2 regions of the Streptomyces sp. NPDC047017 genome follow, and region 2 is predicted to be linked to the other one. Evidence: riboswitches for the same ligand, from Rfam matches in the RefSeq annotation. Region 2 holds a riboswitch; the other holds the start of a gene.
What was found. Region 2 has a riboswitch for fluoride ahead of ABZ858_RS06665 (CatB-related O-acetyltransferase). Riboswitches for the same ligand answer to the same signal wherever they lie in the genome.

Region 1 (10,649 bases), on a different contig from region 2:
GCGCTCGGCCACGGAGGGCCGTGGGCGGCCCACCGCACGGCACAGCAGCGTCCTGGTCACATCGGCGGCGGCGAGGACGGCCGGCGGACCGAGCCGTGACACCGGCCCGCGACCGGCGGACGGCAGCACACGGAGAACGGCGACCGCCGCGTAGCCGACCGGACGGGAACCGAACGCGGTGACAGCCCGCCAGGTGCGTACCGCGGGCATCCCGCGTGCCGCGGCAGGCATCCAGCGGCTCTCCCACGGGGCGGGGGAACCGCTGCGGACGGAGGCTGTCAGGAGCCCGAGGGACAGCGCGCTCAGGACTGCGGTCCGGGTGGCGCGCCCCGGTGCGGTCGGCCTGGTCCGCGTGCGGGAGAGCGACGTCGCGTGAAGTCCGAGGTCGCCCTCGGCGGGGGAGGGGACGGCGACGGTGCGACCGCCGGCCTGTCCTTCCGCCACGAGCCGCTCGACCAGCGGTGGGCCGAGCGCGGTGAGGATGCGCAGGAGGCGCGGGCCATGAGGGCCGGCCTTCGCGAGGTGGGCGAGCAGCGACTCGGATACGGGCGGGCCCCCGAGGGCGCGTGCCGAACCGCTCGGCAGTCCGTCCGGGAAGCGGGCCGGTTCCGTCACGATGTCGCGGGGCGCGGGCATGGCGCTGTCTTCCTCCTTCGTGCGTACGCACGCGGGGCAGGACAGGAACCATTGGCCGTCTCGGCGGTTCGGCCACCGGCACACGGCGGCCACGGCGGGATCCACCGCCGCTCGGCGCGAAGAGCACGCCCGAACAACAACTGGTCTCCCTTGTATCCGGTGTCGGAGGCCGTAAACCTCGGGCGCCGGTGGCAACTGGCCGGTGGTGTGGCCGTCGGCCGCGCACAGCGGGCGCACCGTCGGCGCGACGCGGCCCGGCGGCGCGGTGGTTTACCGCGGCCGAGGCCGGATACACATCGTGGTGAACTGATGTCCGGGCGTGCTCTCCACGCCGAGCGGCGGTGGATCCCGCCGTGGCTTCCGGTCTGCCGGCGGCCGAACCGCCGAGATGGCCAATGGTTCCTGTCCCACCCCCGCGTGCGTACGCACGAAGGAGGAAGACAGCGCCATGGCCGGTCCCGCCCAGTCCGCACTGAGCGTGCTGTTCCCCGACGGCTGTGTCCGGCCCGAGGAGTCGTCACCGGTCCCTGACTGCTTCCCCGACCTGAACCTCGATCAGTTCGTCGACGGCGTCGACTCACACGGGCCCGGATACCGCCTCGCGGCCTTCTTCCGCAGCCGCGTGCCCGACACCCGCGTGATCGCCCACCGGCACGCGGTCTTCCGGGACTTGGCGGACCTGCCGGACCTGGCCGAACGGATCGATGCCTTCGGTGAGCGGATGCGCGGTGTCCGCGACCGGCTGCGCGGCGCGGACACCATGCGGCACCGCTACCAGGAGGCCGGCTGGCTCCTGGAGGCGGTCCACGCCTACACCGGCGCGTGCGCCGCGCTCGCCGACGACCTGGCACACCACGAGCCGCGCGCGCAGGCGCTGCGGGCGATCGCCGAGTACGTCCGTTCCTACGTGGACTCCGACGCCTTCGCGAGGCTGGCCCGTGACGCGCGGCAGCTCCAGGAACGTCTGGACGACATCCGCTACTGCCTGCTCATCACTCCCGGACGCGTCAAGGTGAGCCCGTACGAGGGGCAGGGCGACTACGGGGGCGAAGTCCTCGCCGACTTCGAGAAGTTCCGGCAGGGCGAGACGAAGAGCCACCGGTTCCGTTTCGGCTCGGACGAGGTGATGAACCATGTGGAGGAGGCGGTCCTGGACCGGGTCGCCCTGCTGTACCCGGACGTCTTCGAGGAACTGGAGGACTTCCGGCACCATCACACGGACTTCCCCGACCCCGGTGTCACGGCCTTCGACCGGGAGATCCAGTTCTACCTGGCCTACCGGGCGTACACCGCACCGCTGGAGCAGGCAGGACTGCCGTTCTGCCTGCCCGAGGTGCTGGAGGGCGGGAAAGGGGACCGGGAGGTCGCCGCGCGCGACACGTTCGACCTCGTGCTCGCGGACAAACTCGTCGCCGAGGGCGCCGAGGTCGTCCTCAACGATTTCGAGCTGCGCGGACCCGAGCGGTTCCTGGTGGTGTCGGGACCGAACCAGGGCGGCAAGACCACGTTCGCCCGTGCCTTCGGCCAACTGCACCACCTGGCCGCACTCGGCTGCCCCGTGCCCGGCCGGCAAGCACGACTGCTGCTGTGCGAAGGGCTGTTCACTCACTTCGAGCACGGCGAGAACCTCACCGACCTGAGCGGAAAACTGCATGACGACCTCGTCCGCCTCCGCACCATTGTGGAACGGGCCACACCGGCCGGTGTCGTCATCCTCAACGAGGTGTTCACCTCCACCACCCTCGACGACGCCGTCCTGCTCGGCACCCGCACCCTGGAACAGCTCATCGACCGCGGCCTGATCGGCGTCTGCGTCACCTTCGTCGACGAACTGTCCACACTGGACGAGACCACCGTGAGCATGGTCGCCACCGTCGATGCCTCCGCCACACCTGCCTTCCGCATCGAGCGCAGGGCGTCCGAAGGACTCTCCCACGCCGTCGCCGTGGCCGAACGCCACGGACTCACCTATCAGCGCCTCAGAGAACGGATCAGGCCGTGAAGACCCACCTCCTGCACTGTGACCGCGACCTGGCATGGGACGCGGAGCCTCCCCGGCAGGAGGACGACCTCGTACGCGACCTGGACCTCGACACGCTGTACGCGGCGATGGCCGGCGGCGACGCCTTCCTCCACGAGTGCGCGCGCCGGGTCCTCATGTCTCCGCTGACCGACCCGGAGGCGATCCGCTACCGGCAGGACGTGCTGGCCGACTGCCTGGACCGGCCGGACCCGGTACGGGACCTGTACGCGCTGGCCACCGAGGCCGTCACCCGGGAACGGAAGATACTCGGAAGCTTCATCCGCTCACCCGAGTCGTCCCTCAGCCGGTCGATCGACGTCATGGACCTCTTCGTCGAGATGCTGCGACGACTGCGGCGCCTGGGCGACGCACACGGCGCGGAGTTCCGCTCCGACGGGTTCACCCGGTTCTTCGCCATGCTGGCCGGCGAACTCGGCGACGACTACTTCGCCGTCGTCCACGACCACTTGGAACGGCTGCGCTTCAAGGGCGGCGTCCTGGTCAGCGCCCGGCTGACCACCGGTTGCAAGGGCACCGGCCACGTACTGCGCGAACCGCCGCACAAGCGAGGCTGGCGCGACCTGTTCGCCTCGTCCGGGCCCGCGGCGTACACGTATCACCTGCCCGAACGTGACGAGGCCGGAGCGAAGGCGCTGGGTGAGTTGCGCGGGCGCGGCCTCGATCTGGCCGCCGACGCGCTGGCACGTTCCTGCGACCACATCCTGAGCTTCTTCGCCATGCTCCGTGCCGAACTGGCCTTCTACGTCGGCTGCCTCGACCTGCGCGAGGCGCTCGCCGCGAAGGACGCACCGGTGTGCCGGCCCTCTCCCGCCGCCCCGGGGGCTCCCGTCCTGACCTGCCGCGGCCTGTACGACGTGGGCCTCGCGCTGCGCGGCGATCGCCCCGTCGTCGGCAGTGACGTCGACGCCGACGGTGCCACCCTGCTGGTGGTCACCGGTGCCAACGAGGGCGGCAAGTCCACCTTCCTGCGCGGTCTCGGGCTGGCCCATCTCATGGCGCAGAGCGGCATGTTCGTCACCGCCGGTTCCTTCGCGGCCGACCCGCGTGACCAGGTGTTCACCCACTTCCGGCGGGAGGAGGACGCCGACATGGTCAGCGGCAAGCTGGACGAGGAACTGGCACGGATGAACAGGATCGCCGACCGGCTCACCGCACGCAGCATCGTCCTGTTCAACGAGTCGTTCGCCGCCACCGATGAGCGGGAGGGCGCGGAGATCAACCGGCAGGTCTTGCGGGCCCTGACCGAGGCCGGCGTGAAAGCCGTGTGTGTCACCCACCTGTACGAGCTGGCCCGCAGCCTGTACGCGTCGCCCGCGCACCACTCGGGCACCGTGTTCCTGCGGGCCGAGCGCACCCCCGACGGCCGACGCACACACCGCCTGGTCACAGGCGCCCCCCAACCGACCAGCCACGGCGCCGACCTGTACGAGCAGGTCTTCCACACCCGGCCCACGCCTTCGGACGACGGGAGTGAGGAGAGGGAACCGGGTTCCCGCGCGCTGCGGCGTTGAGGACGGGGAGCCGGCCTGCGCGGCGGACGGCCGCCGTCGCTTGAGGGGCCAGATCCAGCAGGATCACGCTCGCGCCAGGCGCCTTTCAGGATGTTCCAGGATGCCCGGTTGTCGGTGCTGCCTGGCCCGGGGACCCGAGTTCGGTGATGACCTGACGCAGCATCCGCTCACGCTCGGCCAGTACGCCGGCCTCGTCGGCTGCCGCTCCCCGGCGCTGGGACTGGTCGAGCGCCGAGGTGAGGCGGTGCGCGACCGCGTCGTACCGGGCGGCCACGGCCCGCACCAGCCGCCGCGTACTGTCCGCGAGCCGTTCTTGCAGGTCCGCCCGTACCCGGCCGACCTGCATGGGGACGAGGGAAGCCGCCTCGTCGGCCACGTGCGCGCGGGCGCGCTCCCGGCCCGCGCTCCCGGGCAGGCTCCGGCGGACCCACCCGGCGAGAAGCTCGGTCTGACCGATGTCCTCGGAGAAGTGGTAGCGGAATCGGGGGTTCGGCGTGAGCGGGCCGCCGTCCTGGGGGAGGGCGAGGCCGACCCCGAGCAGGTCGGCCACGCTGTCGCGGAAGGTGTCCAGGTCGTGCGCGAGGCGTTCGCGGACGCGCTGGTCGAGCGCGGCAAGACGTTCGGTCACCACCTCCTCCTGCGAACGGCGCCAGACGTCCACGGCAGGACGGGTCAGCCCCACCAGCCGGCGTCGGCCCTCGGCCTCGCGCTCCCGGCGCGGCCACCGGGCCGACTCCTGCTCCCATGCGGTGGTCCAGGCCGCGGTGACCTGCGCGGTCAGGGCCCGGGCGGCGTGCCCGGCGGCGGCGTCGACCTCAGCCAGGATGTGGCGGGCCTGGGCGCGGACGAGGTCGGCGGCTTCCTCCCGGCGCTGGTCGAGCGTGGCCAGCCGGGCCCGCAGCGCCCGCACCCGCTCGTCTCTGCGGGAGGCGTCGAGACCGGCGACGGCGCGGGCCAGCAGCACCTCGTCCAGCAGTCCTGCCGCCAGCTGCCGGGTGCGATGGGTGAGGGAACGCAGCAGGTCGGTGTCCCGGTGTTCGGTGAGGTATCCGGTCAGCGCGGCGGCCAGCTCGTCCACGCCGCGCCGTACGCCCTCGCGTGCCGCGCACACGAGCACCGGCACGGTACGGCCCAGCGCCTCGCCCACCACGTGCCGGGTGAACGCCACCGCCTCCCGCAGGTCCTCCGCACCGAGCTGATCGGCTTTGTTCAGCACGACGAAGGTCCGCACGGACGCCTCGCCGACCCTGCGCAGCAGCTCCTGCTCGGCGGCCGAGACAGGCGGGTCGGCCGTCACGACGAACACGGCGGCGTCCATGGTCCGCAGCGTGGCCATGGCCTCGTCGGTGTTCTGGACGTGCACGGACCCCGTGCCGGGAGTGTCGACCAGTTCCACCCCGGGCGCCGGCAGCGTGCCCTCCACGGTGACGACGACCTCGGTGACGCCACGCCTGTTGCCGGGATTGGCCGCCTGGGTGACGAACTCGGCCAGCGCGGCCGTCGGGTGCCGCTCCACCCGGCCGTCGGTGAAACGCACGGTCACCGCTTCCGGCGTGCCCTGCCGCACCGTGGTGGCCAGCGCGGTCACCGGAATCACGCCCGTGGGCAGGAGGTCCCGCCCGAGAAGGGCGTTGAGCAGGGTGCTCTTGCCCCGTTTGGCCTCACCGGCCACCAGCACCCGGAAGCGGTCCCGGCACAGCTGGTCGGCCAGCGCGCCCAGTGCCCGCCGGTCGTCGTCATCGCCCGGACAGGTGGCCGTGAGGGCGGACAGCCGGCGGTGGATCCCGGCGAGTTCGGGGCTTGTGGGCACAGTCGTCTCCCTACTTGTCGTGACCGGGTGTGCGACGCGACTCCCGGGGAACCGGGTCCTGGGCCGGACAGTCGGTCACGCGCAGGCGGCGTGTCCCGTCCCGGCGGGCCAGAGCGCGGGCAGCCGCGTGCGGGGTGCGGTAGGCACCGATCTCGCGGGCCGTGCCGGCGGGAACAGCGACCCAGCGGGCGGTACGGCCGTCGTCGTGGCGCCGGGTCCGGCCGAGCAGCCTGCCGTCGCAGGCCACCACCTGGATGACCCGGTGCCCGGGGAACAGCGGGGTGCACGCCAGGCCGGCCGTGCCGGCCAGCCGTGCGACGGCCTGCTCCTCGCAGATGCGCCATTTCGCGTTGACGACGGTGAGCTGGGCCGTGCGCACCGCAGCGACCGCCTCGTGATCGAGGTCTGTCATGGCAGGCTCCCGTCGGTGGCGGGCTCAGCCGCGCACCAGCCGGCGGTGGGTGACCCGGTGCGGGCGGGTCGCCTCCGGGCCGAGCCGCCGCAGCTTGTTGGCCTCGTAGTCGGCGAAGTTGCCTTCGAACCAGAACCAGTTGGCGCCGCCCTCCCAGGCGAGCACATGCGTGGCGATGCGGTCCAGGAACCACCTGTCGTGGGCGGTGATGACCGCGCAACCCGGGAAGTCGAGCAGCGCGTTCTCCAGCGACGCCAGCGTCTCGACGTCCAGGTCGTTGGTGGGCTCGTCCAGCAGCAGCAGATTGCCGCCCTGCTTCAGGGTCAGGGCGAGGTTGAGCCGGTTGCGCTCCCCTCCTGACATCACCCCCACGGGCTTCTGCTGATCGGGGCCCTTGAAGCCGAAGGTGGCCACGTAGGCGCGCGAGGGCATGTCGATGTCCCCGACCCGGATGTGGTCCAGGCCGCCGGAAACGGCCTCCCACACCGTACGGTCCGGCTCCAGGCCGGTGCGGTTCTGGTCGACGTAGGAGATCTTCACTGTGCCGCCGAGCCGCAACACACCGTCGTCCGGCTGCTCCTCGCCGACGATCATCTTGAACAGGGTGGACTTGCCCACCCCGTTGGGGCCGACGACACCGACCAGGCCGCCGCGCGGCAGGGAGAAGGACAGATCCTCCATCAGCAGCCGCTCGCCGAAGCCCTTGGTGACACGGTCCGCTTCGAGGACCAGGCCGCCCAGCCGCGGTCCCGGCGGGATCTGGATCTCCTCGAAGTCCAGCTTCCGGGCCCGGGCCGCCTCGGCCGCCAGCTCCTCGTACCGCTGCACCCGGGCCTTGGACTTGGCCTGCCGGCCCTTGGCACCTGAGCGCACCCAGGCCAGCTCGTCGGCCAGCCGCTTCTGCCGTTTGGCGTCCTTGCGGCCCTCCACCCGCAAGCGCGCCGCCTTCGTCTCCAGGTAGGTCGAGTAGTTCCCTTCGTACGGGTAGGCGTGGCCGCGGTCGATCTCCAGGATCCACTGGGCGACGTTGTCCAGGAAATAGCGGTCGTGGGTGACGGCCACGACCGTGCCCGGGTAGTCCGCCAGGTGCTGTTCCAGCCAGGCCACCGACTCGGCGTCCAGGTGGTTGGTGGGCTCGTCCAGCAGGAGCAGGTCCGGCTGGGACAGCAGCAGCCGGCACAGCGCGACGCGGCGGCGCTCGCCGCCCGACAGGTCGCGCACGGGAGCGTCCGGTGGCGGGCAGCGCAGCGCGTCCATGGCCTGGTCGAGCCGGGAGTCGAGATCCCAGGCACCGGCGTGGTCGAGAGATTCCTGGAGGGAGCCGAGTTCGTCGAGAAGCCGCTGCGTCTCCTCGCCGCCGGCCGCACCGAGACGGGCGGTGACCTCCTCGTACCGGTGCAGCGCGCCGCGGACCTCCGCCACGCCCTCCTCGACGTTGCCCTGGACGGTCGTCGTGTCGTCGAGCGACGGTTCCTGTTCCAGGATGCCGACGCTGATGCCGGGAGCCGGGAACGCGTCCCCGTTCGTGGGCCGCTCCAGCCCCGCCATGATCCGCAGCACGGTGGACTTGCCCATGCCGTTGGGACCCACCACCCCGATCTTGGCGCCCGGCAGGAAGGACAGGGTGACGTCGTCGAGGACGACCTTGTCACCATGGGCCATGCGGGCCTTGCGCATCGTGTACACGTACATCCGTGGCGCCTCCGTGGCCGGGCCGCCAGGGCGGCGGCCGGTGCTCGCAGAGGCCATCAGCACAGGACGTGCGGTCAAGGGCGAGCCTCATCGCCCGTCTCACCGTCCATGGTGCGCCCGACCGGATGCTCATGCCAACCCGGTCCCGGCGCGGCGTCCCGGGCCGGTCCCGGCGCGGCGTCCCGGGCCGGCCCCGGACCGTCGGCCCGTGGCGTCAGAGGGGCGGGCAGCCGAACCAGATGACCGCGTCGGCGTCGGCGCCGGTGTGGGCGCCGGTGTCGGCGTCGGCGTCCTCGTCGGAGGTGTGGCCGAGGCACCTGATGGTCATGCGGTGCAGGGTCTTGGTCCGGTCGGCTGGTCCGTCCAGGGAGTCGCCCTTGTGGTGGGTCTGCACGAGGGTGTCGATCTCGACGGTGTACCAGCGTCTCCCGTGGGACGGGATGCCGCACCGATGGGCGGTGATGGTGCGGCTGGGCCCGTCGTCCCACATGTCCTGCTGGGCGCGGTCGCAATGCGCCCGTTCGACGGCAGCGGCTGCGGGGGAGGCGGCGGTGCCGAGCAGGGCCGGCGCGGCTATGGCGATCGCCGCGGCGACGCGGAAGAGGTGCTTCACGGTCAGGTCCATCGGTGGGTCCTCCTGGTGCGGTCGTGACCGGCCGGAGTCGCCGGGTCATCTCTGCGTGATGGTCACACCTTCTCGGGGGGTCCGGCTCGGCAGCCGGTGTTTTGTTCCCCCGACCCGGTGATCTCGGTGCTGCCAATGCAGCAGGCCGCGGCCACGTCGCTGCCCATGCGGCAGGCAGCGGCCACGTCTCGGGCGACCCGGGGGAGGCCCGTACGTTCTGCGGGCCGCCGCCGTCTACGACTCCGACCCGGTCACCGCCCTCGGGGCCTCGGCCGCCGTCCACGCCTCCCACCCGGCCGCCGTCCTCGGGACCTCGGCGGCCGGGGGCAGGGCCGGCCCCTACGGGGTGTCGAGTCCCGCAGGGCTGCGCGGCTCCGGCCGGGCGGTGGCGGGGGTGGCCCGGCGCCCGGCCACCCGCCGGAGGAACTCCGCCCGCTGTCGGGGATCGGTGGCCAGCTCCACCGAGACATGGGCGAGGGCGGTCGCGCCGTCCAGGACGGCCCGGTCGGCGCCGGGACCGTTCCCGTACCGGGTGAAGTCCGCGGTGTGCTGGAGGGCGCCGCCGGTGTCGTAGCCGATGCACGGGTGCAGTGACGGTACGGCGTGGGAGACGTTGCCCATGTCGGTGGAGGCCGTCAACTCGCCGTGCCGGGGAACCGGTTCGCGGCCCAGGGCGCGGGCGGCCCGGAGGTAGGCGGAGGTCAGGAACGGGTCCTGGCGCAGCTCGGCGAAGTCATAGCCGTGCGGGACGAGTTCGAGGGCCGCTCCGGTGGCCAGGGCGCCCGCCTCCAGGCAGGCCCGGACCCGGCTGCGGGCGGCGACGAGGTCGTCCAGGGTGCGGGCGCGCACCTCGTAGCGGGCCCGCGCCAGCTCGGGGATGACGTTGACCGCGTGCCCCGCCTCGCGGACCACGTCGTGGACCAGGGTGCCGGGCGGCAACTGCTGGCGCAGCATGGCGACGGCCGTGTGCGCCAAGGCCACGGCGTCGAGCGCGTTCACTCCCTCCCAGGGGGCGAGCGCGGCATGGGCCGGGGTGCCGCGGTAGGTGACGTCCCAGGCGCCGACGGCGAGCGAGGAGGCGCCGACCGAGTCCTCCGGGGCCGCGTGCACCATCATCGCCGCGGCGGCGTCGTCGAACACGCCCGCTTCCAGGAGCGGCACCTTGCCCCCGATGTCCTCCTCGGCCGGGGTGCCCACCAGTTTCACGGTGATCCCGACGGTGTCCGCGACGGCCGCCAGGGCCAGGGCCGCGCCCACGGCCACCGCGCCGTTGACGTTGTGCCCGCAGGCATGCCCGATGCCCGGCAGCGCGTCGTACTCGGCGCACAGCGCGATCACCAGTTCGCCCGTGCCGTAGGTGGCGACGAGAGCGGTCGGCAGCCCGGCCGCGCCCCGGGTCACCTGGAAGCCCGCGTTCCCCAGGAGGGAGGCGATCTTCGCGGCCGACCGGTGCTCGCGCAGCGCGGTCTCCGGTTCCGCGTGCAGGCTGTGGCTCAGGCCGATCAGGTCCCCCCGCCAGGATTCGACGGCGGCCGTGACGGCCGTGAGGGCGTCCTTTTGCGAGGTGTCCGTGCGTTCGCGCGTCATGCCGCCTCCTCGGCGGGGGCGAGTCCGGGGGCCGGCGTGGCCGGGCGCCGTCCGTCACCGCGCTCGCGCGGTCCGTCGCGGAACGGCAGGCCGAGCAGTGCCCCGCCCAGCGCCACCGCCGCACAGACCCCCCACGCCCACAGGTAACCCGGCCCGGCCACACCGCCGCCGGGTCCGGGATGACCGGCGAACAGCGCGCTGATCAGCGCGGCACCGATCGCCGCCCCGAGGGAGAGCGCCAGCTCGTTGATGCCGACGGACAGGGCCGTCTCCGTCTCCTCGACCACCTCCACCGACATGGTCCGGGTGACCGCTTCGAACATCCCGGTCGC
Region 2 (10,649 bases):
GCGGGTCATCTGCCGTTCGTCACGCGCGAGGTCCAGCAGCGCTTCGGAGATCTCCGGCCCGCCTACGAGATGCTGCGTGAGCCAGTGACAGACGCCGGCGCGTACCTCCGGGTCGGGATCGCGGGCCAGCGCGAGCATCGCCGCCAGGCTCTCGGGCCGGTCCCAACCCGCCGATTGAGCTTGATGCTGCGCATGCGAATGCGACCGCACCTGATGCCGCGGCTGCGTGAGCAGGTCCGGTATCTGGACCCGTACGCGTGGTTCCGGATGGGTCAGATACGACAGGCCCACCTCCTCGTTCTCCGGGGTCATGTCGTATCCCAGCGCGTCGAGCACCACGGCGAGGACTTCCGGGTCCGGTTCCCGCCGGGCCCAGGGCAGAAGTTCCCTGCCCCGCCCGTCGAAAGGGTCGCCCCCTATGACGTCCCCGATGAGCAGGGACAACAGTACGTCTGCGGCGAAGAGGCGGTGCAGCCGGTCGTCGTGGGTGCTCAGGTCCAGGGCGGCCGCCCAGGTCTCCTCGTCGAGCCGCTGCCCGAGGACGAGCACGGCCTCGCACCATACGGCGTGGCACCGGTCCGGGTACGGCAGAGCGCGTGCGAGCAGCGCACCGAAGGAGGTGCGGATACGGAGGTGTGCCTCCAGGGCGGTGAGGATCGCCGCGTGCCCGTCGCGTGCCGTCAGTCCGCCGAGGGTGATCTGCTCGCAGTGGCAGGGCTCGGAACCCTCCTCGACGCGGACCCGCTCGGCCTGTTCCGCCGAACCGGTCCTGCGCCGCAGTTCGGTCTCCGTGCCCGCCGTCGCCCACGTCCGTGCGCGGTCCAGCAGTTCTCCGCGCACCGGTGACGTCAGGCGCACCGGCTCGGGCAGGAGGCAGGTGGTCATCGCCACGGAGCCGCTGTCCACCGCCCGCAGCAGCGCGGTGCCGCCGTCGGGCAGTCGGCGCAGTACGTCGGCACCGGCGTGCACCAGGGCCTCGGCGGCCTCCTGGTGGTAGGCGGCGACGGCGATGCACAGCACGGGCTCGCCGGTGGCCGTGTCGCAGGTGTCCGGGTCGGCCCCTTCGTCCAGCAACTGGCGTATCTGCCGGGCGTCTCCGCGTCGTGCGGCGGCCACGAGCGGCGGAGTGCCCCCGGCAGTCACGCGCGTGCCCCTCCCGTCCGTGGGATCACGGGGCCGCGGCTTCCAGTTCGGTGATGCTGCCCGACATGATCGTGCGCACGTGCGCGGTGATGTGTTCCGTGGGCCAGTCCCACCAGGCCACCGCGAGCAGCCGGGCGATGTCCTGGTCGTCGTGGCGGGTGCGGATGAGACGGGCCGGGTTGCCGCCGACGATGCCGTAGTCGGGGACGTCGCCGGTGACCACGGCGCCGGTGGCGATGATCGCGCCGTGGCCGATCCGTACGCCGGGCATCACCGTCGCTCCATGGCCGAACCAGACGTCGTTGCCGACGACGGTGTCCCCTCGGTTCGGCAGGCCGGTGAGCAGGTCGAAGTGGTCCGCCCACGAGCCGCCCATGGTGGGGAAGGGGAAGGTCGAGGGACCGTCCATGCGGTGGTTGGCGCCGTTCATGATGAACCGCACTCCGGTGCCCAGCGCGCAGAACTTGCCGATGACCAGCTTCTCCGGGCCGTAGTGGTAGAGCACGTTGCGTGTCTCGAAGGCGGTCGGGTCGTCCGGGTCGTCGTAGTACGAGAAGTCCCCCACCTCGATCAGCGGGGACTTCACCAAGGGCCGCAGCAGCACCACCCGGGGCTGCTCGGGCATCGGGTGGAGCACCGTCGGGTCAGCGGGCACAAGCGGCATGGCGAACGATTCCTCGGCAGTCGGCGTCGTCGGTGTCAGTGTCGGCGACCTCCATGATCGCGATGCTGGGGCGTTCGGGCCACCGGATTGTTCCTGCCGGTCCGGGGTGACGGGCGCGGCCGTGGGTGGCGCGGCCGGCACTGCCGTCCTGGTCGGTCGGACTCGGCCGCCAGATCACCCAGTTGTGCCATGCCCGCCGCACGCGACCGGCATCCGGCATCCGGCATCCGGCCCATGACGTACCGGTCGGGGATGCGCCGCCCGCATGGAACATCGAACATGGAACGGCGCACCCCCGGCCTTTCCCTTCCGTGCGACCGAGGCGCGCGGGTGGTCGCCTCGGAGGGACCCGCGCCGGAAGGGCGACGGGGAGGCCGGGCGCGCTGCGCGTCCACGGCCGTGGCGGTCGTGCCGCCCGGGGGGCTCGCGTGGGGAACGGCGACGGTGATCACTGCTGCCACCACCCTGCGTACCTCCCGAGGACATGCGTTCCTGACGTTGGTCAGGAACCATCAGCCCGGGGTGGGGCGGTTCGGACCGGAGTCCAGGCGGGATCCATCGCCAGGGTCGAGTGAACAGGCATGCGGGGGCGCCGGTCAAGGCCGTCCGGGTGACGCGGTCAGGGCACGCGCAGCGCGAGGACCGCGATGTCGTCGTGCTGGCCGTCGCTCAGCCGGGCGAGGAGTTCGTCACGGAAGACGGCCAGCGGCTCGCGGGCCAGCGCGGCGGCGTGCTGGCGCAGCCGGGTCAGGCCCCGGCCGATGTCCTCGCCGGGGCGTTCGACAAGGCCGTCGGTGTACAGCAGGAGGGTGGAGCCGGGCGGCAGCTCCGCGGTCGCGGTCTCGCGCCGGAGGCCGGGGTCGACTCCCAGGATGGGGGCGTGCCCTTCCTCCAGCAGGAAGGTGCGGCCGTCGGGCTGGGCGAGCAGGGGCGGCGGGTGGCCCGCGTTGGTCCAGTGCAGCCGCCACGGTCCGGTGGGGCGCGTCTCCAGGCGGGCGATGACGGCCGTGACGAGTTCGATGCCGGTCAGGCCCTGCATCACGCCGTCCAGACGGCGCATCACACCCGCCGGGTCGTCACCGCTGTCGTAGGCCAGCGCCCTGAGCATGTTGCGCAGCTGTCCCATGCGGACGGCGGCCGCCAGGTCGTGGCCGACGACGTCACCGATGGCGAGCACCGCCGAGCCGTCGGGCAGCGGGAAGGCGTCGTACCAGTCACCGCCCACCTCGGCCCGCTCGCGGGCGGCCACGTACCGGGAGGCGAGCTGGAGGTGCGGCAGGCCGGACAGGTCCGGCAGGAGGGAGAGCTGCAACTGCTCGGCGGTGTACTGCTGGAGCGCGTACAGGCGTGCGTTGTCGAGGGCGAGGCCCGCCCGGTGGCCGAGGTCGGCGGCGAGCGCCTGCTCCTGCTCGTCGAAGGGGGCGGCCGGGGCGCGGCGCACGAACGTCAGCGCGCCGAGGACCTGCCGTCGTACGCGCATGGGCACGATCAGCGCGGTCTCGCCGCCCAGCGTGCGGTACAGGGCCCACTGGGCGGCTCTGAGCGGGTCGTCCGGATCGGACGTGCCGAAGTCGCTCACCACCACGGGTCCCGCGCCGCGCAGCACCTTCGCCAGCGCGGCGGCCGAGTCGTCCGGCCCGGGCAGGAAGCCGCCGTGGAAGACGCGCAGCGCCCGGTCCGGGTCCCGGTCGGTGACGGTGAGGCGGCGCAGCCGTTCGCCCTCGGTCACGTCGACCACGCAGGCGTCGGCCAGCAGGGGCACCACCAGCCGGGCCAGCCGGCGCAGCGACTCCTCCGCGTCCAGGCCCGAGGCCAGTGCGCGGCTCGCCTCGGCCAGCAGCCGCAGCCGGGCCTCGGCGGCCTCCGGCGGGGGCTGCTCGGTGCGCACTGCCGACTGCTGGGGCTCTCGCTTCATCGTTCTCCTCCCCACCCTCTCGAACAGGGATGCTCTGGGCTCGTCGGCGAGGCCGGTCAGGGGTACACCGGCGGCGGGACTCCGGGACTCATCGGGGCGGCGGGCCTCATGGCCGTGGCGCGCACCCCATTGTTCCCAGCCGCGGGCTGCCGCAACCCTCGTGTCCCCACGGCCCACCGGCCGCCGCACTCCCTTTCTGGAGACTCCCCCGGAGGCACTCCACAGACAGGCGCTCCGGGGGCACCCTGGAGGCAAGGAGGTGGGAGATGACCGGCCTCCCGAGTCCCGTCGACCGCGTGCTGCGCCACGGCACCGGGCCCGCCGCCCGCCGGGCCGCCCTGCGGGAAGCCGACCGGCTGTGGCAGCGGGGCGTGGCGGCACGGGCCGTGTTCCGGCCCGAGTACGGCGGCTGGGCCGTCCTGGTCTTCAAGGCCGCCGTCAGGCGACGCCCCCGCTCGCCGTCCGGCTGACGGCACGAGGCGGCCCACACCGTGGGTCCGGTCACCGGTGACCGCGATGTCCGGTTGCCGGTGGCCGCGATGCCCGGTCGCCGCTGACCGCCATGTCCGGTTGCCGGTGGCCGCGCGGCACGCCTACGGTGGCACGTACGGCGGAGGGGCTCGCCGACATCCGCGGTGACACCCGCCAACGGTCCCTGTTCGACTCCACGAGGAGAGGACGTTGGCGATGCCCTCACGCGGCGAGAAGCGCGCGGCCGGCGGTGCCGTGGGCGCGCGCCCCAGGGCGAGCGGCCTGCCGCGGCGCGCCGGAACGTTCGTACTGTGCCTGGCCGGAGGGTTCCTCCTGGCCGGTGTCGTCGCTCTGGTCCTGCCTCTGTCGTGGGCGATGTGTGCCGTGTCCGGGATTGTCATCGGCGCCATGACGTGGCTTCCGCCGGCATTCGGCGGTGACCCCGCCTTGCCGGCCGAGCCGGAGGCGGACGACTCTGCCCAGGTACGGACGGCTCCGCCCCGGTGTCGTCCGACGGTGCTGTGAAGGAGGTCGGCGTGCTTCTCACCGATGCCCGGACCGGGCGGCTCACCCCGATCCGGCGCGGCCCCGGCGGGCTGCTGCGCGTCTGTGTGCACCCCGCACCGGCGGAGCGCCGCGACCTCCCGGGTGACCTGCGGGCGCTGCTGGTCGCCGACGTGCTGTTCCGGATCGCGGAGCTGGAGGATCTGCAGGTGATCACCGGGTACGTGGAGCGTCCGCTGTCCGGGGAGCGGACGGACGCGCTGGCCCGTGCCGCCGGGCAGGTGGGCATCCAGCCTCCCGCGGTGCACACGCCCGACGCCGCCCTGTTCGCGGCGTTCGGCGGCCCCGTCGACGTACGGGTGCTCGCCCCGTCGGCCGGTGTCGAGGAGGCGGAACAGGCGCTGCTGGTCGAGGTCGGGCCCACCCGGCTGCCCGGCGGCCCGGACGACCTGGCCGCCGACGGAGCCGATCCGCTCGCGGTGCGGCTGGCCCTGCTCGGCCTGCCGTACGTCGCCCCGGCCGAGATCGGCGCGGCGGCGCTGGAGGAGGCGCGCGCCGTCCTGGCCCGCTGGCGGGCGCGGGTCGCGGCGTGGGCGGACGCGGTCTCACGCCCCCTGCACGCGGACACCGTGGAACGGCTGCGGACCGCTTACGAGCAGGACCTCGACACCCCCGCCGTGCTGGACGCGCTGAGCCGTCTGGAAGCCGATCCCGATGTCCCGGACGGCGCCAAGTTCGAGACGTTCGTGTACGCCGACCGGGTCCTCTCCCTGGAACTGCCGAGGGAGATCGGCCGCACCTGAGCACCGGGCCCGGACCGGCTCAGCCAGCGCCAGGATCACGGCGGCAGCCTCCCCCTCTTCCCCGCCCGCAACACGTTCAGCAGGACGTTCTCCGCCTTCCCGTACGACGACGAGCCCACCCGCAGCCGCCACACCGCGCCCCGCACCCACCTGTCCGAGGTCAGGGGGCGGACCGGGCGCGGCGCGGGCGCCGCGTGGGCGGGGACGTGCGCGTCGAGCAGGGCGGCGAGGACCGTGTCGACGTCCCGTGCGTCGAGGTCGGCGATCGGCGCCCAGGACGGCGCCGGCAGCCCGTTGCCCCGGCCGCCCGGCGGCAGCCACGCGGGCGCGAACGCCGCGGCGGCTACGGTGGGATGCGCGGTGGAGTGCGCACCGGACGAGGTCCCGGCCATGTTCCACGTCCCTTCCACCATCCCGTGTCCCGGGAGCGGCAGGAACCATTGGCCGGTCGGCGGATCGATCACCCGTACGAGTGATCTCGGCGGGGTCCAGCGCCGAACGTCGAACGCCTTTCCAGGGTAGCTCCGGCCGGGCCGGGGCACACTGGAGGTGCGCGCCGAGCGTGCCGGTGATGGGGCTCACCGCAACCGCGGCATCCGCCGCTGACGGTCCCTGGTCGAGTGAGTGATGACCAGGAGGAGCCATGCCCGCACCCGCCGCTTCCAGACCCGGCCCGTCCGCCGCTGACCCGCGCGCATTCCCTGACGAAGTACGAGCGCTCGCCGACCGGCACGAGCCGGGTGCCGGGCCGCGCGCCTACGGCCATGAGGAGCAGACTGTGGAGTTCGACGTGACCGTGGAGATCCCCCAGGGGTCCCGCAACAAGTACGAGATGGACCACGAACTGCACCGCATCCGGCTGGACCGGCTGCTGTTCACCTCGACCCAGTACCCGGCCGACTACGGCTACATCGAGGGCACCCTCGGCCGCGACGGCGACCCGCTGGACGCGCTCGTCGTCGTCGGCGAGCCGACGTTCCCCGGCTGCACCGTCGAGTGCCGCGCGGTCGGCATGTTCGTGATGCGGGACGAGCACGGCCCGGACGAGAAGGTCCTGTGCGTACCGGCCCACGATCCCCGGTACGCCCATGTGCGCGACATCGGTGACATCCCCGAGTTCGACCGGCTGGAGATCACGCACTTCTTCGAGGTGTACAAGGACCTGGAGCCCGGCAAGAGCGTCGAGGGCTCGCACTGGGAGGGCCGGGAGCAGGCGTACGCCGAGATCGAGGCGTCCCGGTCCCGGGCCGCGCGGACGGCGCCCGCCGACCGTGGCTGAGCGGCACCGGGCCGTGCGCCGCGGGCCGCTCGTCCTGCTGCGGCACGGCCGGAGCACCGCCAACGCGGACGGCCGCTTCACCGGCTGGGCCGACGTGCCGCTCACCGCGGACGGCGAGCGGGAGGCCCTGGAGGCGGCGCGGCTGCTGGCCCGCGCGGGCCTGCTGCCGGACGTCGTCCACACCTCGGTCATGGCCCGCGCGATCCGCAGCGCCGATCTGGTCCTGGGCGAACTGGACCGGTCGTGGATTCCCGCGCAGCGCAGCTGGCGGCTGAACGAACGTCAGTACGGGGCGCTGACCGGGCGGCGCAAGCGGGAGGTGCGCGCGGAGGCGGGTCACGAGCTGTACCGGCACTGGCGCCGGTCGCTGCACGGCCGCCCCGGACCGCTGCCGCCCGACCGGCTGGCGCGGCTGCGCGCCGACCCCCGGTACAGCGCTCTGCGGCCGGACGGGGTGCCGGCGGTCGAGAGCCTGGCCGACATGGCCGCCCGGACCGTCCCGTACTGGGCGGACGTCCTCGCGCCGCAGGTGCGCGCCGGGGCCACCGTGCTGGTGGTCGCGCACGGCAACTCGCTGCGCGCCCTGGCCACCGTCCTCGACCGGCTGACCGGGTCCGAGGTGGCACGGCTCGACATCCCCACCGCCGCGCCGCTGTGCTACGACTTCGACGCGTCGCTGCGCCCGCTGGTCCGCGGCGGCACGTACCTGGACCCCGGAGCGGCGCTGGCGAAGGCCAGGCTGGTCGCCGCCGAGGGACACCACTGACCACCACTGGCCCACTTCCCCACTTCCCCAATGACACCGCGCTCGTCCACCGTCCCGAAGGCGGACCACCCTTCGGACCGGCGGCCGGTCGGCCGGCCGGTCACAGCCGGCCGGATCCGCGTTCGCGCCACAGCAGCCAGCCCAGGTAGATCCCGCCGGCCACCCCGGTGACCACGCCGACCGGCAGCAGCGCGGAGTGCGAGATCCGCTGGGTGGCCCAGTCGCAGCCGGTGACGAGGACCGCGCCGGTCCAGGCGGCGGGCAGCACGTTGGGCCCGGCCGCCCGGGTCATGCGGCGGGCCAGCTGGGGCGAGGCGAGGGCCACGAACGGGACGGGTCCGGCCGCCGCGACGGCCATCGCGGTCAGTCCGGTGGCGGTGACGAGCAGCGTCAGACGGCTGCGCTCGGGCGGGATGCCGAGCGCGGCCGCCGTGTCGTCGCCCATCTCCAGCATGGTCAGCCGCCGGGTGTACGCGAGGACGACGGGGACGAGCAGCGCCAGGCCCAGTACGGCGATCCGCACATCGCTCCAGCCGCGCCCGTTGAGGGAGCCGATCATCCAGGTGGCGGCCTGGGCCGCCTTGCCGATGTCGGCGCGGACGAACAGGAAGCTGGTCACGGAGCCGAGGACGGCCGAGGCGCCGATGCCGACGAGGACGAGCCGGTAGCCGTGCACGCCGCGTTTCCAGGCGAGCAGGTAGACGGCGACGGCGGTGGCGAGCCCGCCGCCCACCGCGCCGAGGGCGGTCTGCGGCGCGCCCGCGTCGAACAGGATGATGGCGACGAGCGCTCCGGCGGAGGCGCCGTTGCCGAAGCCCGTGATGTCCGGGCTGCCCAGCGGGTTGCGGGTCAGGGACTGGAAGACGGCACCGGCCATGCCCATCGCGAAGCCCACGAGGAGGCCGTCGAGGGCGCGCGGCAGCCGCAGGTCCATGACGATGAAGTCGGCGCCGGGCGGCCCGTCGCCGAACAGGGTGCGGACGACGTCGAGCGGGCCGATGGCGAACTCACCGCTGCCGATGGCGAACACGGTCACCACCAGGGCGAGCGCGCACAGGGCCGCGCTGACCAGGACGGCCCGCGCGTCGAACCGCAGCGACCAGGCGCCGACGCGGACGCAGCCGCGCGCCCGGTCCAGGTGTACGGGGGTCCGGCGGGCGCCGGGAACCGGCTTGACGGTGCTCACAGTCGGGCCACCTTCCGCCGGCGCACGAGCTGGATGAACAGCAGGCCGCCGAGGAAGGCGGTGACGATGCCCACCTCGATCTCGGAGGGCGGCACGACGATCCTGCCGACGACGTCGGAGGCGAGCATCAGGGCCGGGGCGTACAGCGCGCAGTAGGGCAGCAGCCAGCGCGGGTCGGGGCCGCTGAAGGGGCGTACCGCGTGCGGGATCATCAGGCCGATGAAGCCGATCGGGCCGCACACGGCGGTGGCGCTGCCGCACAGCAGGGTGATCGCGGCGATCGACAGGACGCGGGTGCGGCCGGGGTGGGCGCCGAGCGCCCGGGCGGAGTCATCGCCGAGGGAGAGGGCGCCGAGCGGGCGGGCGAGCGCGAAGGCGAGCAGCGCGCCGGCCGCGAGCAGGGGCAGCACCCGCCACAGCAGGTGGATGTCGCGGCCGGCGAGGGTGCCGACGGCCCAGTAGCGCATGGTGTCGAGGGTGTCGAGGTCGACGAGTTGGAGGCCGTTGACGTAGCCGAAGAGCGCGGCGTTGACGGCGGTACCGGCCAGGGCGAGGCGGACGGGGGTCGCGGCGCGGCTGCCGCCGAGGGCGTTGACCAGGGCGGCGGCCCCGGCGGCGCCCGCGAGGGCGAACCAGAGGTAGCCGTCGAAGGAGTGGATGCCGAGGACGCTGATCGCGGTGACGACGGCGGCGGAGGCTCCGGCGTTGACGCCGAGGAGGCCGGGGTCGGCGAGGGGGTTGCGGGTGAGGGTCTGCATGACGGCGCCGGCCAGGCCGAGCGCCGCGCCGGCGGCCGCGCCGATGAGGGTGCGGGGCAGGCGCAGTTGGCGCACGATGACGTCGTTCTTGGTGCCGGCCGGCTCGAACAGGGCGCTCGCCACGTGGTCGAGGGGGATCTGCTGGGTGCCCACGGCGAGGGAGGCGAGGACGGCGGCCGTCAGCAGGGCGAGGCCGAGGGCGAGGCCGGTGGCGCGGCGGGAGCGGGCGGCCGGGGCCGGCCGGGCGGGTGTGCCGGGCGCCTCGGGCGTGCCGGGGGTGGTGGTGCGGTGCGGGCCGGCCTGGGTGCGGGTCATGGGCGGTCTCCTGCCGGGACGGAGACGGGCGCTTCCTGGGCGTGCTGCCACAGCCGGGCGTACGCGCCGCCGGCGGCCAGCAGGTCGGTGTGCGTGCCCTGTTCGACGATCCGTCCCTGGTCCAGTACGGCGATCAGGTCGGCCCGTGCGGCCGTGGTCATCCGGTGGGCGACCACGACGGTGGTACGCCGTCGGGCGAGCCGTTCCTGGGCGCGGGTGACGGTCTGTTCGGTGGCCGGGTCGAGGGAGGCGGTCGCCTCGTCGAGCAGCAGGAGGCCGGGGTCGACGAGTTCGGCGCGGGCGAGGGCGATCAGCTGGCGCTGCCCGGCCGACAGTGACTGGCCGCGCTCTCCCACGGGCTGCCGGAAGCCGTGCGGCTGTGCGGCGACGGCGTCCAGGGCGCCGACCGCGCGGGCCGCCGCCTCCACTTCGGCGTCGGTGGCGTCGGGGCGGCCGTAGCGGATGTTGTCCGCGATGTCCCCGGTGAACAGGTGGGCTTCCTGGGGGACGTACCCGATCAGGCGGCGGTAGCCGGAGGCGGGCCAGCGGCGCAGGTCGGTGCCGTCGACGGTGACGGTGCCCTCGGCGGGGTCGTAGAACCGGGCGAGCAGTTTGACGGCGGTGGACTTGCCGGCGCCGGTCGCGCCGACCAGGGCGAGGGTGCGGCCGGGTTCGATCCGCAGGTCCACCGGGTGCAGCGAGGGGTGTGCCGCGCCGGGGTAGGTGTGGGTGGCGCCGGTCAGCTCGACCGCGCCGGTGAGGCGTTCGGGCAGGGGCGCGGGGTCGGCGGGCTCGGGCGGTACGGACGGTGCCAGGCGCAGCAGTTCCACGATCCGGCGCAGGCC

Region 1: another riboswitch for fluoride. It lies ahead of ettA (energy-dependent translational throttle protein EttA); the one in region 2 lies ahead of ABZ858_RS06665 (CatB-related O-acetyltransferase).

What each region holds. Positions count from the first base shown of each region.
Region 1 is NZ_JBEYVW010000011.1:204,120-214,768, reverse strand. Features, by position in the region: gene ABZ858_RS20365 (phosphatase PAP2 family protein) at 1-636, opposite strand, end outside; gene ABZ858_RS20360 (hypothetical protein) at 1,085-2,638, shown strand; gene ABZ858_RS20355 (hypothetical protein) at 2,635-4,191, shown strand; gene ABZ858_RS20350 (dynamin family protein) at 4,277-6,001, opposite strand; gene ABZ858_RS20345 (hypothetical protein) at 6,012-6,413, opposite strand; gene ettA (energy-dependent translational throttle protein EttA) at 6,438-8,105, opposite strand; fluoride riboswitch at 8,146-8,209, opposite strand; gene ABZ858_RS20335 (hypothetical protein) at 8,320-8,730, opposite strand; gene ABZ858_RS20330 (amidohydrolase) at 9,070-10,317, opposite strand; gene ABZ858_RS20325 (MFS transporter) at 10,314-10,649, opposite strand, start outside.
Region 2 is NZ_JBEYVW010000003.1:227,749-238,397, reverse strand. Features, by position in the region: gene ABZ858_RS06670 (HEAT repeat domain-containing protein) at 1-1,116, opposite strand, end outside; gene ABZ858_RS06665 (CatB-related O-acetyltransferase) at 1,169-1,807, opposite strand; fluoride riboswitch at 2,304-2,379, opposite strand; gene ABZ858_RS06660 (GAF domain-containing SpoIIE family protein phosphatase) at 2,427-3,722, opposite strand; gene ABZ858_RS06655 (hypothetical protein) at 3,989-4,192, shown strand; gene ABZ858_RS06650 (hypothetical protein) at 4,730-5,500, shown strand; gene ABZ858_RS06645 (hypothetical protein) at 5,536-5,892, opposite strand; gene ABZ858_RS06640 (inorganic diphosphatase) at 6,279-6,779, shown strand; gene ABZ858_RS06635 (2,3-bisphosphoglycerate-dependent phosphoglycerate mutase) at 6,772-7,545, shown strand; gene ABZ858_RS06630 (iron chelate uptake ABC transporter family permease subunit) at 7,646-8,731, opposite strand; gene ABZ858_RS06625 (iron chelate uptake ABC transporter family permease subunit) at 8,728-9,804, opposite strand; gene ABZ858_RS06620 (ABC transporter ATP-binding protein) at 9,801-10,649, opposite strand, start outside.